Regions from separate parts of the Camelimonas sp. FR25 genome, predicted to be linked through region 2. Evidence: predicted binding sites of a transcription regulator. Region 2 holds the regulator's gene; each other region holds the start of a gene.

Region 1 (4,200 bases), on a different contig from region 2:
CAGCGTGCGGCGGAAGCGAACTTCTTCGAGCCGCAGCGTCTCAGTGATCAGCGCCTCGGCGCGTCCCAACTCCGGGAAAGCCTCGCCCATCTCCCGCTTCAGCGCCGGGAACAGCCGCCACATCAGCGGCTCGCGCGCGCCAAGCAGCTGACCATGGCGCATGGCGCGACGCATGATGCGGCGCAGCACATAGCCGCGACCTTCGTTCGACGGCAGCACGCCGTCGGCGATCAGGAAGCAGCAGGCGCGCAAATGGTCGGCGATGACGCGGTGGCTGACGCCCTGCGGACCATCCGGGTCAACGCCAGTCAGATTGGCGACGGCCATGATCAGCGCGCGCATCATGTCGGTGGCGTAATTGTCGTGGGTGCCCTGCAGCACCGCCGAAATCCGCTCCAGACCCATGCCTGTGTCGATCGACGGCCGCGGCAGGTTCAGCCGCTCGCCAGGGGCGATCTGGTCGAACTGCATGAACACCAGGTTCCAGATCTCGATGAAGCGATCGCCATCCTCATCCGGGCTGCCAGGAGGGCCGCCAGCGATATGGTCACCATGGTCGTAGAAGATCTCGGAGCACGGGCCGCACGGGCCAGTGTCGCCCATCATCCAGAAATTGTCGGAGGTGGGAATGCGAATAATCTTGCTGTCGGGCAGCCCGGCGATCTTGCGCCACAGGGCGTGCGCCTCGTCATCCTCGGAATAGACCGTGACCAGCAGTTTTTCCTGCGGCAGGCCATATTCCTTGGTGACCAGATTCCACGCCAGCTCGATGGCGTTTTCCTTGAAATAATCGCCAAACGAGAAATTACCCAACATCTCAAAGAAGGTGTGATGGCGGGCGGTATAGCCGACATTATCGAGGTCGTTGTGCTTGCCGCCGGCGCGCACGCACTTCTGCGATGAGGTGGCGCGGACGTAAGGCCGCTTCTCGGCGCCGGTGAAGACGTTCTTGAACGGCACCATGCCAGCGTTCGTAAACATCAGCGTCGGGTCGTTCCGCGGCACGAGCGGAGCCGACGGCACGACTTCATGGCCGTTCCTGGCAAAGTAATCGAGGAAGGTCGATCGAATTTCGTTGACGCCGCTCATCGCAAACACGCACTCGGACAGATACGGGACGACCGGTCGCCGCCCCTTCAGCACACGTCTTCTAGTGAGGCGAAGCGACCTTGTCGAGATTGCAAACCTGTGGCCCGGCGACGTCCGTTCAGACCTGCCGCCCAGAGGAGCCGCCCGCCTGACATCGCCATCTGGTCTCAAGCCATCTGACGCCGGCCCCTGGATCAATCCCGATGCGCGCCGCACAGACGATAGCGCCGGCTCATCGCCACAGCAGACGTGCGGCCAATGCCTGAAACACCAAGGGCGGCCGTGGGGCCGCCCTTGGGGAACTTTTCGCTGCGCTCAGGCCTGACCTTCATCAAGGTCATCGGCCGTCGGCTCAATATTGTCGAGGATCCGCTCCGCCAGGAGGCCAGCGTTCTGGCGGATCGACGCCTCGATACGGTCGGCGACCTCCGGATTCTGGCGCAGGAAATTCTTGGCGTTCTCACGCCCCTGCCCCAGCCGCTGGCTATCGTAAGAGAACCAGGCGCCGGATTTCTCGACGATGCCGCCCTTGACGCCAAGGTCGATCAGTTCGCCGAGCTTGGAGATGCCCTCGCCATACATGATGTCGAATTCGACCTGCTTGAACGGCGGCGCCACCTTGTTCTTCACCACCTTGACGCGGGTGGAGTTGCCGGTGACCTCATCGCGATCCTTGATCGCGCCAGTGCGGCGGATGTCGAGGCGCACCGAGGCATAGAACTTCAGCGCGTTGCCGCCAGTCGTGGTCTCGGGCGAGCCATACATCACGCCGATCTTCATGCGGATCTGGTTGATGAAGATGACCATGGTGTTGGAGCGCGAAATCGAGCCGGTAAGCTTGCGCAGCGCCTGGCTCATCAGCCGGGCCTGCAGACCAGGCTGCACCTCACCCATTTCGCCTTCGATTTCAGCGCGTGGCGTCAGCGCCGCCACCGAGTCGATAACCAGCACGTCGATGGCGCCCGAGCGCACCAGCGTGTCGGCGATCTCCAGCGCCTGCTCGCCAGTATCCGGCTGCGAGATCAGCAGATCATCCAGCTTGACGCCCAGCTTGCGGGCGTAAACCGGATCAAGCGCATGCTCCGCGTCGACGAATGCGCAGACGCCGCCCTTCTTCTGCGCTTCGGCGATGGTGTGCAGGGTCAGCGTGGTCTTGCCCGACGATTCCGGACCATAGACCTCGATAATGCGCCCGCGCGGCAGACCGCCGACGCCCAGCGCAATATCCAGCCCGATCGACCCCGTCGAGACCGTCTCAATTTCGACCGGCCGATCATTCTTGCCGAGGCGCATGATCGAACCCTTGCCGAACGAACGTTCGATCTGGGAAAGCGCTGCATCGAGCGCCTTTGTCTTGTCCATGGAGGAACCTTCAACGAGCTTGAGCGCGGGTGGCGACATTGTCCTGTTCCTTATGGCATGAGGCGTCGGGCAGCTTCAATGTGTTGTTTGTACCTCATTTGTTCCATGGTGCAAGTTCTTTTTTTGTTCTCATATCCGTTTTGACAACAAACGGATTTCTCTCGCCCGGACACGCCATCAACAGGCACGGCGCGGCTCGCCGCCATTGGCCCCCGTCTCGCGGCTTTATGGGCTGCGATTCCAGGCGGATCGGGCCCCTACGCCCGTTTCATCTTGCCTGCACGGCGACAGGCGCCAGGCCTGGCGTCGCTGCGCCGTGCACTGTGGACGCGCCCCAGCTCAGCCCATCTGCGCCTTCACCGCCTCGATCAACTGCTTGAGGCTGAACGGCTTGGGCAGGAACACGAAGGTCTCCCCTTCCGGCAGGTTCTTGCGGAAGGCGTCTTCGGCATAGCCAGAGACGAAAACGATACGGGCCCCAACGCCCCGCGCCCGCATTTCACGCAGCAGCGACGGGCCGTCCATCTCCGGCATCACCACATCAGACACCACCAGATCAACCGGCTCATCGCGCTCTTCGAGCAGCTGGATCGCCTCAACGCCGGATGCCGCCTCAAGCACGGTGTAACCGCGCGTGGTCAGGGCGCGCGACGCAAAGGCCCGCACCGCCTCCTCATCCTCCACCAGCAGAATGACGCCGCGTCCGGTGAGGTCCGCCGCCGGCCGGCGACTGGCCGCCACGCTGGGGCCTGACGCCTCGGGCCGCGCTTCCTCGATGTGACGCGGCAGGAAAATGCGGAAGGTCGCGCCCTTGCCGACCTCGCTCTCGCACAGAATATAGCCGTCGGTCTGCTTGACGATGCCATAGACCGTCGACAGCCCGAGGCCCGTCCCCTTGCCCACGTCCTTGGTGGTGAAGAACGGCTCGAAGATCTGCGACATCACCTCAGGCGGCATGCCGACGCCGGTGTCAGACACCTCGATCATCACATAATCGGCGGCGGGCATGCTCTCATCATAGCGGCGCGATTCGGCGGCGGTGACATTGCTGGTGCGGATCGACACCTGGCCGCCGTCTGGCATGGCGTCACGGGCGTTCACCGCCAGATTCATGATCACCTGTTCGAACTGGTTGATGTCGGCCTTCACCGGCCAGATGTCGCGCCCGTGGTGCACGTCGAGATCGACCCGCTCGCCGAGCAGGCGCTTGAGCAGCAGCGACACGTCGGCCAGCACATCGCCGACCATCACCACCTGCGGCCGCAGCGTCTGCCGCCGCGAGAACGCCAGCAGATGCCGCACCAGCGCCGCCGCCCGGTTGGCGTTGCTCTTGATCTGCATGATGTCCTGGAAGGACGGATCGGTCGGCCGGTGCTTGGCCAGCAACAATTCGCTAAAGCCGATGATCGCCTGCAGCACATTGTTGAAGTCATGGGCCACACCGCCGGCCAGTTGGCCCACGGCGTTCATCTTTTGCGCCTGGGCGAACTGGGCCTCCAGCGCCCGCTGCTCGGTGGTGTCGAGCGCATAGATAATGGCGGTCTCGTCATCGCCCTCGCCGTCATCAACGCCGCTGACATAAAACCGCGCCGACTTGCCGCCCTCGCCGGCCAGATGCGCCTCAAATGGCGCCGCCTCCTCCTGGTTGCTGGCGGCGCGCAAGGCCGCCTCAAGCCGCGGCGCATCCTTCTCGGCCACCAGCGCCACGGCGCTTTTCTCCACGGCGTCCTGGGCGAACAGGCGGACGAA
Region 2 (4,200 bases):
CTGACACGGACGCAGTCACTGGCGAAGCTGTCGCTGCTGGGGCTGGCCCTGGTGGTCAGCGGATTTGCAGCGGCGGCCCTGCGAGTCGCGATGGCCCCGACCTCCACCATGGGCGGCGTCATGCATGGCGGGGTCATCGGTCTGGTGGTGCAGGTCGAACAGCGCCCGCAGGGCGCGCAATTGTTGCTGGCCCCGTCAGTCCTGCCGGACGCCAGGCGTGGAAAGGACATCGCGCTGGTGCGGCTTGCCGTGCCATCGCCCCGCCCCAATGCGGAGCCGGGCACGGTCGTCGCGCGCGCCGTTCTGCCGGGCGATGTGGTGGCGGTGCGGGCGCGGCTGACCGCGCCGCCTGATCCGTACATGTTTGGCGGGTATGACTTTGCCCGTAGCGCATGGTTTCGCGGCATCGGGGCTACGGGCACGGCCCATCACGCGCCCATTGTCGTTACGGATGCGCGGGAAGCGGATTTTCCTGTCGCCGTGCGTTGGGCGGCATGGGTCGACCGGCAGCGGGTGGCGCTAACCGGGCGGATCGCCGGGGCCTGGGGCGGCGAGGCGGGCGCGGTGGCGGCGGCATTGGTGACGGGCAAGCGCGGCCAGATCAGTGATGAGGCCAACGAGGCCCTGCGCGCCGCCGGCATCTATCACATCCTTTCAATCTCTGGTCTGCACATGGCGCTGGCCGCCGCCATGCTGTTCTGGACGTCCCGGGCTTTGCTCGCCCTCACGCCCTGGTGCGCGCTGCATCTGCCGGTGCGCAAGCTGGCGGCAAGCCTGGCGATTGCAGGCTCGCTCGCCTATTGCGTGTTCACTGGCGCAGACGTCGCCACGGTGCGGGCGCTGATCATGATTGCGGCGTTGCTCGGAGCCATCCTGATCGATCGTCCGGCGCTGTCCCTGCACAATCTGGCGCTGGCGGCCGTGCTGCTGTTGTTATGGCAGCCGGAAAGTCTGCTTACGCCAGGCTTTCAGATGTCGTTCGCTGCGGTCGCTGCCCTGATCATTGCGTTTGGCGCCCGGGGGGGCGATGTCGAACCGCAAAGCGACAGGGCATTTTGGCTACAGCGCTGGATCTGGCGTCCGCTGCGCGCCACTCTGGTCGCGACTGCGGTGTGCGAGATCGCAACGGCGCCCTTCAGCATCTGGCATTTCCAGCACATCTATCCGCTCGGGCTGCTTGGCAACGCCATGACGCTGCCGTTTCTGTCGCTGGCGGTGATGCCTGCCGCGATGCTGGGCATGGCGCTCGCGCCATTTGGCGCGGACTGGCCTGTCTGGTGGCTGATGGGCGCCGCGACGGAGCCGGTGCTGTGGGTCTCAGAATGGATCGCCGCAACGCCTGGCGCAGTGAAACTGGTCGCAGCCTCCGGCGATACATCATTGCTCCTGATCGCTTTGGCGTGGCTCTGGTTCGTGGCGTGCCGCACGCCGCTGCGCTGGTTCGCCATGGCGCCTGCCAGCGCCGGGCTGCTGCTGGCGGTAGCCAACACGCCGCCCGATGTGATGGTTGACCGCAACGGTCGCGGCGCGCTGGTGCGTCTGGATGATGCGCACGGCGAAGTTCAGCTGGCGCTGCTCGGACGGGTGTCTCCGTTCGTCGCGCGCCAATGGTACGCTCTCCACGGCCTGGCAATGCCGCATGGCGCGCGATCCCGGCCCGACACCGGGAATTGTGACGCGAATGCCTGCGCGGTCCGCCGCAATGATGGCGGCCTCGTCGTCTGGGCCCGTCGCACCGAGGCCATGCAGGGGGATTGCCGCCACATTGACGTGTTGATCAGCAGCTTGCCAGCCCCTGGGCCTTGCCGTCCGGCGCTGCTGCTCGACGGGCCGGCGCTGGTCCGCAGCGGCGCGGTGAGCGTCTGGCTGAACGACGGCGACATTGCCCTGCGTGCGGTGCGACGGCCTGGTGAAAGCTGGCCCTGGCGTAGGGTCTTGCCGGTACTTTGGCCAGCGCCCACGCCGCGCCGGCCAACCACAGCCGACCCCATGACGATCGGGCCGACCGAGCCGGCGCCGCCTGCTCAGCCGGGCGTCCATGGAGCCCCATCCCACCCCCAGATGTCAGATCCAGCAGAAGGCCAATCCATCTCGCATGCGCCCGGCTCCTGGCAAAGACGGCCCGCCCTCAACCAGCCTGATCCACCACGCCTGGAATCACAGATTGGAGCGCCGCAACAGATCGGCCAGAACACAGCGACCGCCATCACTCATCAGCCATGAAACGTCGTCCGCTGAACATCCGCCATAGCGCTCTGACAGTTCGGCGTCGCCAGGTTGGGCAGTCCACAATCCTTGTCCGACCATCCAAACGCAGCAACCACCGCGCGCCGCTCTCAGTAGCGGCGCAAAAGGCTTACCAGCCGGCCCTGGATCTTGACGCGTGCAGCAGGCAGCACCCGGTTTTCAAACAGCGGATTGGCCGCTTCCAGCTCCACATCCCTGCCGCGCTTGCGCAGTCGCTTCAGGGTGGCTTCCTCATCGTCGATCAGCGCCACGATGATATCGCCATTGTCAGCCGAATCCTGACGGCGGATCACCACCGTATCTCCTTCGAGAATGCCGGCCTCGACCATCGAATCGCCACGCACTTCAAGCGCGTAATGTTCGCCCGTGCCGATCAGATCGGCGGGGAGGGGGATGCTGTCGCCGGATTGCTGGATGGCGCTGATCGGCACGCCAGCCGCAATCCTGCCAACCAGGGGTATGGAGACAACGCCGCGCGCATCAGGGGCATTGCCCGCGCCTGGCGCCGACCGGCCTTGCAGCGCAGGCGCCTGCGCTTCGGCATCGGCCTTGCCGCCCATCACCACGCGCGGCTTGAATCCGGCCCCGGCGTCGCCCTGCAGGTCCGGCATCCGCAGAACTTCGACAGCGCGGGCCCGGTTGGGCAGGCGTCGGATGAAGCCTCGCTCCTCGAGCGCCATGATCAGGCGGTGGATGCCCGATTTGGATTTGAGGTCGAGCGCCTCCTTCATTTCGTCGAAGGACGGCGGCACGCCGGTTTCCTGCAGTCGCTGATGAATAAAACGCAGCAACTCATGTTGCTTGGCTGTCAGCATCGCAAAACATTCCCGTTGCGCGCCGCCCCGGGGCGCTGCCGTCGGAATTCACGACCTTCTGGCTGAGGCGGCCCCTTCACTCCGAAGTGGTCGCCTTGATGCTGAAGTCGTCGCGAGCGCCGAATCTGTGTCGAAACAAAGCATGAACAGTATTACATGTTCCCGCTGTGTTCTGCAACCGGCGCGACCGTCGCCGGCCGATTTAATTGGCCAACTCTTGTTTAAATGGCCAACTCTTGCCCAGGACAGCGTAAACTTTGCTGACGGACGGACAATGGCAGATTGCGCGGCCCATGACCTGATCAGCGCGGCGGCCGGCGTGGGCCCCCGGCGTCCATACAGGTGCCGTCAACAGCGCGGGACCTCGCGTTTCCGATGGTTGACAGCATCATTGGTACTGACCAGTATCATATTTGATATAGAAAAATACTGACAGGGCCGGCCCGTCGGGCAGGCGTGGGAGAGAACAAATGGCCGCCGCCACCGACAGGGACGCCGCGCAGATCGACATTGACGCGTTGAAGGCGCGCTACCAGCAGGAACGCGACCGCCGTCTGCGCACGGATGGTAACCAGCAATATGTCGAGATGGCCGGCGATTTCGCCCGCTATCTTGAAGATCCTTATGTCGCCCCTGGCTTTACCCGCGATCCCGTGCGTGAGGAGGTGGAGGTGCTGGTGGTGGGCGGCGGCTTTGGCGGCCTGCTCTCGGGCGCGCGGCTGCGCGAGATCGGCGTCGACAGGTTCCGCATCGTCGAAAAGGGCGGCGACTTCGGCGGCACCTGGTACTGGAACCGCTATCCTGGCGCGGCCTGTGACACCGAGAGCTACATCTATCTGCCGCTGCTCGAGGAGACTGGCTACATCCCGCAACGCAAATACGCCCGTGCGCCGGAGATTCTCGGCCAGGCGCAGCGCGTCGCGCGGCATTTCGACCTGTATCCGCATGCCCTGTTCCAGACCGTGGTCACCGAGGCGCGTTGGGATGAAAGCGCCGCGCGCTGGCGGGTGCGCACCAGCCGTGACGATGAGATCTCTGCGCGATTCATCATCCTGAATGGTGGTCCGCTCGAGCGGCCGAAGCTGCCTGGCATTCCTGGCGTCGACAGCTTCGCCGGCCACAGCTTCCACACCAGCCG
Region 3 (4,200 bases), 110 kb from region 2:
GGCGGATGAGCACAAGATCATGTATGCGGCGATCCACTGATACCAGGATGCGAAGATGCTGACGCATCCGCATCCTGAAATGCTCGGGCGCCGCATGGGCTTAGCCAGAGCCCAATGAGTCATACTCATCGGGTTCTGGCATGAGGCGAGGCCTTGTCATGCGGTTGGGCGCGATGGCGCGCTGACGGGCCACGCCCGACCCAATCGGTCCCAGCACGCGCAAAAAACCCGGCGTCTCAACGACGCCGGGTTTTTTGCTTGAAGAACGAGAGCGCCTGAACCGCCTCAATTGACCTGGCGGTCGCGGCCTTCCCAATAAGGGGCGCGCAGTTCGCGGCGCAGGATCTTGCCGGAGGGGTTGCGCGGCAATGCGTCGATGAAGTCAATGGACTTGGGGGCCTTGAAGCCGGCGATGCGGGTGCGGGCGAAGGCGATCAGCTCTTCCGCCGTCAGCGTGCGGCCAGGCTTGAGCGCCACCACCGCCTTGACCGTCTCGCCCCATTTGTCGTCAGGCACGCCGATCACCGCCGCCTCGGCGACGTCGGGATGGTCGCAGACGGCGCTCTCCACTTCGGCGGGATAGACGTTCTCGCCGCCGGAGATGATCATGTCCTTGATGCGGTCCTGGATGAACAGATAGCCGTCGTCGTCGAGGAAACCGGCGTCGCCGGTGCGCAGCCAGCCGTCGGCGTCCACGGTTTTGGCGGTAGCCTCGGGCATGTTCCAGTAGCCGACCATATTGGCGCCGGAGCGGGTGGCGATTTCACCGATCTGGCCGGAGGGCAGGGGCGCGCCATCCTCGCCCAGCACGGCGAGTTCAACGCCAGCCATGGCCTTGCCGGCGGCGCGCATGCGCGGATTGTTCTCCACGTGGTCCTCGGGCGGCAGGGCGACGATCGAGCCGGTGGTTTCGGTCATGCCATAGACCTGAACGAACTGGCAGCCGAAGGTGTCGATGCATTCGCGCAGCAGCGCCGCCGGGATCGGCGAGGCGCCGTAGAAGATGGTCTTGAGCCGCGAATAATCGGCGCGCGCGGCGCGCGGCTGGCGCACCACGATCTGCAGGGCGGCCGGCACCATAAAGATGCGGCTGATTCCCGACTGCTCGAAGAAATCCAGCACCTTCTCCGGGTCAAACTCCCGCGCCACCACGCCCCTGGCCCCAAAGGCGAGGCTGTTGACGCCCCATTGCACGCCGCCGATGTGGAAGCTGGGCATGGCCAGCAAGGCGACATCCTCGGGCGACCAGGCGTTCCACGCCGGCGCGTCGGGGCCTGCGCCCGCCTGCACCATATGCAGCAGATTGGCGTGCGAGAGCATGGCGCCCTTGGGCCTGCCGGTGGTGCCGGAGGTGTAGAGCTGGATGGTCACGTCATGGCGATCGGCCTGGTGCTGCGGATCGCTGTCGCTGTGCGCGTCGCGCCAGGCGCGGAAATCCTGCCAGTCAGCGACCCCGCCCTCAGCGGCGATAAAGGTCGTCACCTGCGGCAGCTCCGGCGCCAGCCGCCGGGCGAGATCGATGAACTCCGGACCAACGAACAGCACCTTCGCCCCGCAGTCATTGATGATATAGGCGCTCTCGGGCGGCGCCAGTCGCCAGTTCACCGGCGTCAGCACCACGCCGGCCTTGGCCGCCCCATGCAGCAAGGCGAAATAATCGTCGCTGTTCTTGCCCAGCCAGGCGATGCGGTCGCCCTTGCCGAGCCCGAGCGCCGCAAGGCCATTGGCGATGCGGTTGGTGTCTGTGTGCAATTGCGCGAAACTGGTTTGCCTGCCCTCGAATTCATAGGCGATGGCGTCGGGCCGCGCCGCCGCCTGGCCGCGCACCGCGTCGCCCAGCGTGGCGAAATCGGTCGGTTTGACGCTGGGCAATGTTGCCTGCGGGCGCGATGGCGCCAGCCCCGAGGTGGGCTGTTGCGAGTTCATGCGTTGTGCCTCCCTGGCGCCTTTGCGGCGCGCCTGTCGTCAAGGATCGCGGCGCCCACTCTTGCGGTTCTCGCCGTGGTGGTCAGACGCCGCGCCCTTGTTGCGCGCAGCCTACACCAGATCGCGCGCCGCGCGACAGGTCCCGACTGCGTCCGCCTCAGCCTGGCGCGGTGATCCAGCTGCCTATGCCTCACGTAGATAGAGCGACGCGCCATGCGCCCTGCCGCAAGGGCATTACGGCGCTGCGCTGCGGCGCCGCAGCAAAGGCGCTTGAGGAATGTCACGAATGTTCTTATTTTGTTCCAATGGCTGCGCTTAGTCTGAAACAAAAGCTGGCGATCCTGTCGGACGCCGCAAAATACGACGCCTCCTGCGCTTCGAGCGGCACGGAGCGGCGCGACTCGCGCCAGGGCGGCATTGGCAGCGCTGGCGGCACGGGCATCTGCCACGCCTATACGCCTGATGGCCGCTGCATCAGCCTGCTCAAGATCCTGATGACCAATTTCTGCATTTTCGATTGTGCCTATTGCGTCAACCGGGTGAGCAGCCGGGTGGAGCGGGCGCGGTTTACGCCGGAGGAGATCGTCAGCCTGACGCTGGAGTTCTACCGGCGCAATTACATCGAAGGCCTGTTCCTGTCGTCGGGCATCATCCGCAGTTCCGACCAGACCATGGCCGACATGGTGCGGGTGGCGCGCACCCTGCGGCTGGGACATGGCTTCAAGGGCTATATTCACCTCAAGACCATTCCGGACGCCGCGCCGGAGCTGATCAATGAGGCCGGGCTGTTCGCCGACCGGCTGTCGATCAATATCGAACTCCCCCAGGACGCCAGCATCCGGCATTTCGCGCCGGAGAAGCGGCCCGAGACCATTCGCGCCGCCATGGCGGATGTGCGCCTCGCGCGCGAAGCTTCGCGTGAGCGCAGCTTCACCGGCAAAAGGGCGGCGAAATTCGCGCCTGCGGGGCAGTCGACGCAGATGATCATCGGCGCCGATGGCTCCAGCGACCGGCAAATCCTCGCCACATCGGCCAATCTCTATTCCGGCTATGGCCTGAAGCGGGTGTATTTTTCCGCCTTCAGCCCAATCCCGCACGCCAGCGCCAATCTGCCATTGATCAAGCCGCCCTTGCTGCGCGAGCACCGGCTGTATCAGGCCGACTGGCTAATGCGGTTTTATGATTTCTCCGCCGATGAGATCACCGCAGGCCAGCCTGGCGGCCTGCTTGATCTCGACATCGATCCCAAGCTGGCGTGGGCGCTGGCGCATCGCGACAGTTTCCCCGTCGACGTCAACCGGGCCCCCAGGGAGATGCTGTTGCGTATCCCTGGCGTCGGCGCCCGCACCGTGCAGCGCATCCTGCAGGCGCGCCGCTCGGGGCCGGTGCGCTTCGCCGATCTGTTGCGGCTGGGGGCGGCGATGAACCGGGCCCGCCCTTTCATCGTGCTGCCCGACTGGCGCCCAGGCGGGCTGACCGACAGCGCCAGCCTGCGCGCCCGCTTTGCCCCCGCGCCGCAACAGCTGAGCCTGTTCTGATGTATCGCGCCGATCTGCCCGCCCAGGGCACGGCGCAGGTCTGGCGGCGCATCGCCCGCAGCCTCGCCTCGCATCATATCGCCCCCGCCGAGGTGGTGTGGCGCGTGGTGGACGCCGATATGGACGGGGCAGGCGATGACAGCGGCGATCTGTTCGCCCGCACGCCGCTGCCGCTGGGAGAGGGGCCGCATCCGGTCAAGGCGCCGGCGCCATTCATCGCCGAGGCGGGCACGGCGCTGTGCCATCGTGACCCTGAGACACCCGGCCTTCTGTATGCGGCGCTGTACCGTCACCAGCGTGATGCGCGCGCCTGGTCCAATCCCGCCGATCCGCTGACGCGACGCATCGCGGCGCTGTCTAAGGCGGTGCGTCGCGACATCCACAAGATGCACGCCTTCGTCCGCTTTCGCGAAGCGCCGGCGGCCGAGGGCGGGCGGCGCTGCTTCGTGGCGTGGTTCGAGCCGGAGCACCGCATCGTTGAGGTGGCGACGCCCTTCTTCGCCAAACGTTTCGCCGACATGGACTGGCTGATCGCCACGCCGTTCGGCACGGCGCGCCATGACAATGGCGTGCTGAGCATTGGCCCCGCCGTCGCCCGGCCTGATCTGCCGCCGGACGCGTCGGAAGAATTGTGGGGCGCCTATTTCGCCAATATTTTCAATCCGGCGCGCATCAAGCTGTCGGCCATGCGCTCGGAGATGCCGCTGAAATACTGGAAGAACCTGCCGGAAACCAG

What was found. Region 2 encodes LexA, which represses DNA repair genes until DNA is damaged. Its sites were predicted from a motif close to TGTTCNNNNTGTGTTCNG; they were not measured.
Region 1: the regulator LexA is predicted to act here: its motif matches at 2,565-2,582, upstream of recA (recombinase RecA).
Region 3: the regulator LexA is predicted to act here: its motif matches at 2,214-2,231, upstream of AC6A67_RS01815 (putative DNA modification/repair radical SAM protein).

Annotation. Positions count from the first base shown of each region.
Region 1 covers NZ_JCAWFG010000005.1:15,037-19,236, reverse strand. Annotated here, with positions in the region: gene alaS (alanine--tRNA ligase) at 1-1,089, opposite strand, end outside; gene recA (recombinase RecA) at 1,405-2,490, opposite strand; gene cckA (cell cycle histidine kinase CckA) at 2,791-4,200, opposite strand, start outside.
Region 2 covers NZ_JCAWFG010000017.1:77,260-81,459, reverse strand. Annotated here, with positions in the region: gene AC6A67_RS01395 (ComEC/Rec2 family competence protein) at 1-2,223, shown strand, start outside; gene lexA (transcriptional repressor LexA) at 2,337-3,062, opposite strand; gene AC6A67_RS01385 (flavin-containing monooxygenase) at 3,533-4,200, shown strand, end outside.
Region 3 covers NZ_JCAWFG010000017.1:189,714-193,913, reverse strand. Annotated here, with positions in the region: gene AC6A67_RS01825 (sugar ABC transporter ATP-binding protein) at 1-40, shown strand, start outside; gene AC6A67_RS01820 (fatty acid--CoA ligase) at 286-1,926, opposite strand; gene AC6A67_RS01815 (putative DNA modification/repair radical SAM protein) at 2,232-3,464, shown strand; gene AC6A67_RS01810 (UdgX family uracil-DNA binding protein) at 3,464-4,200, shown strand, end outside.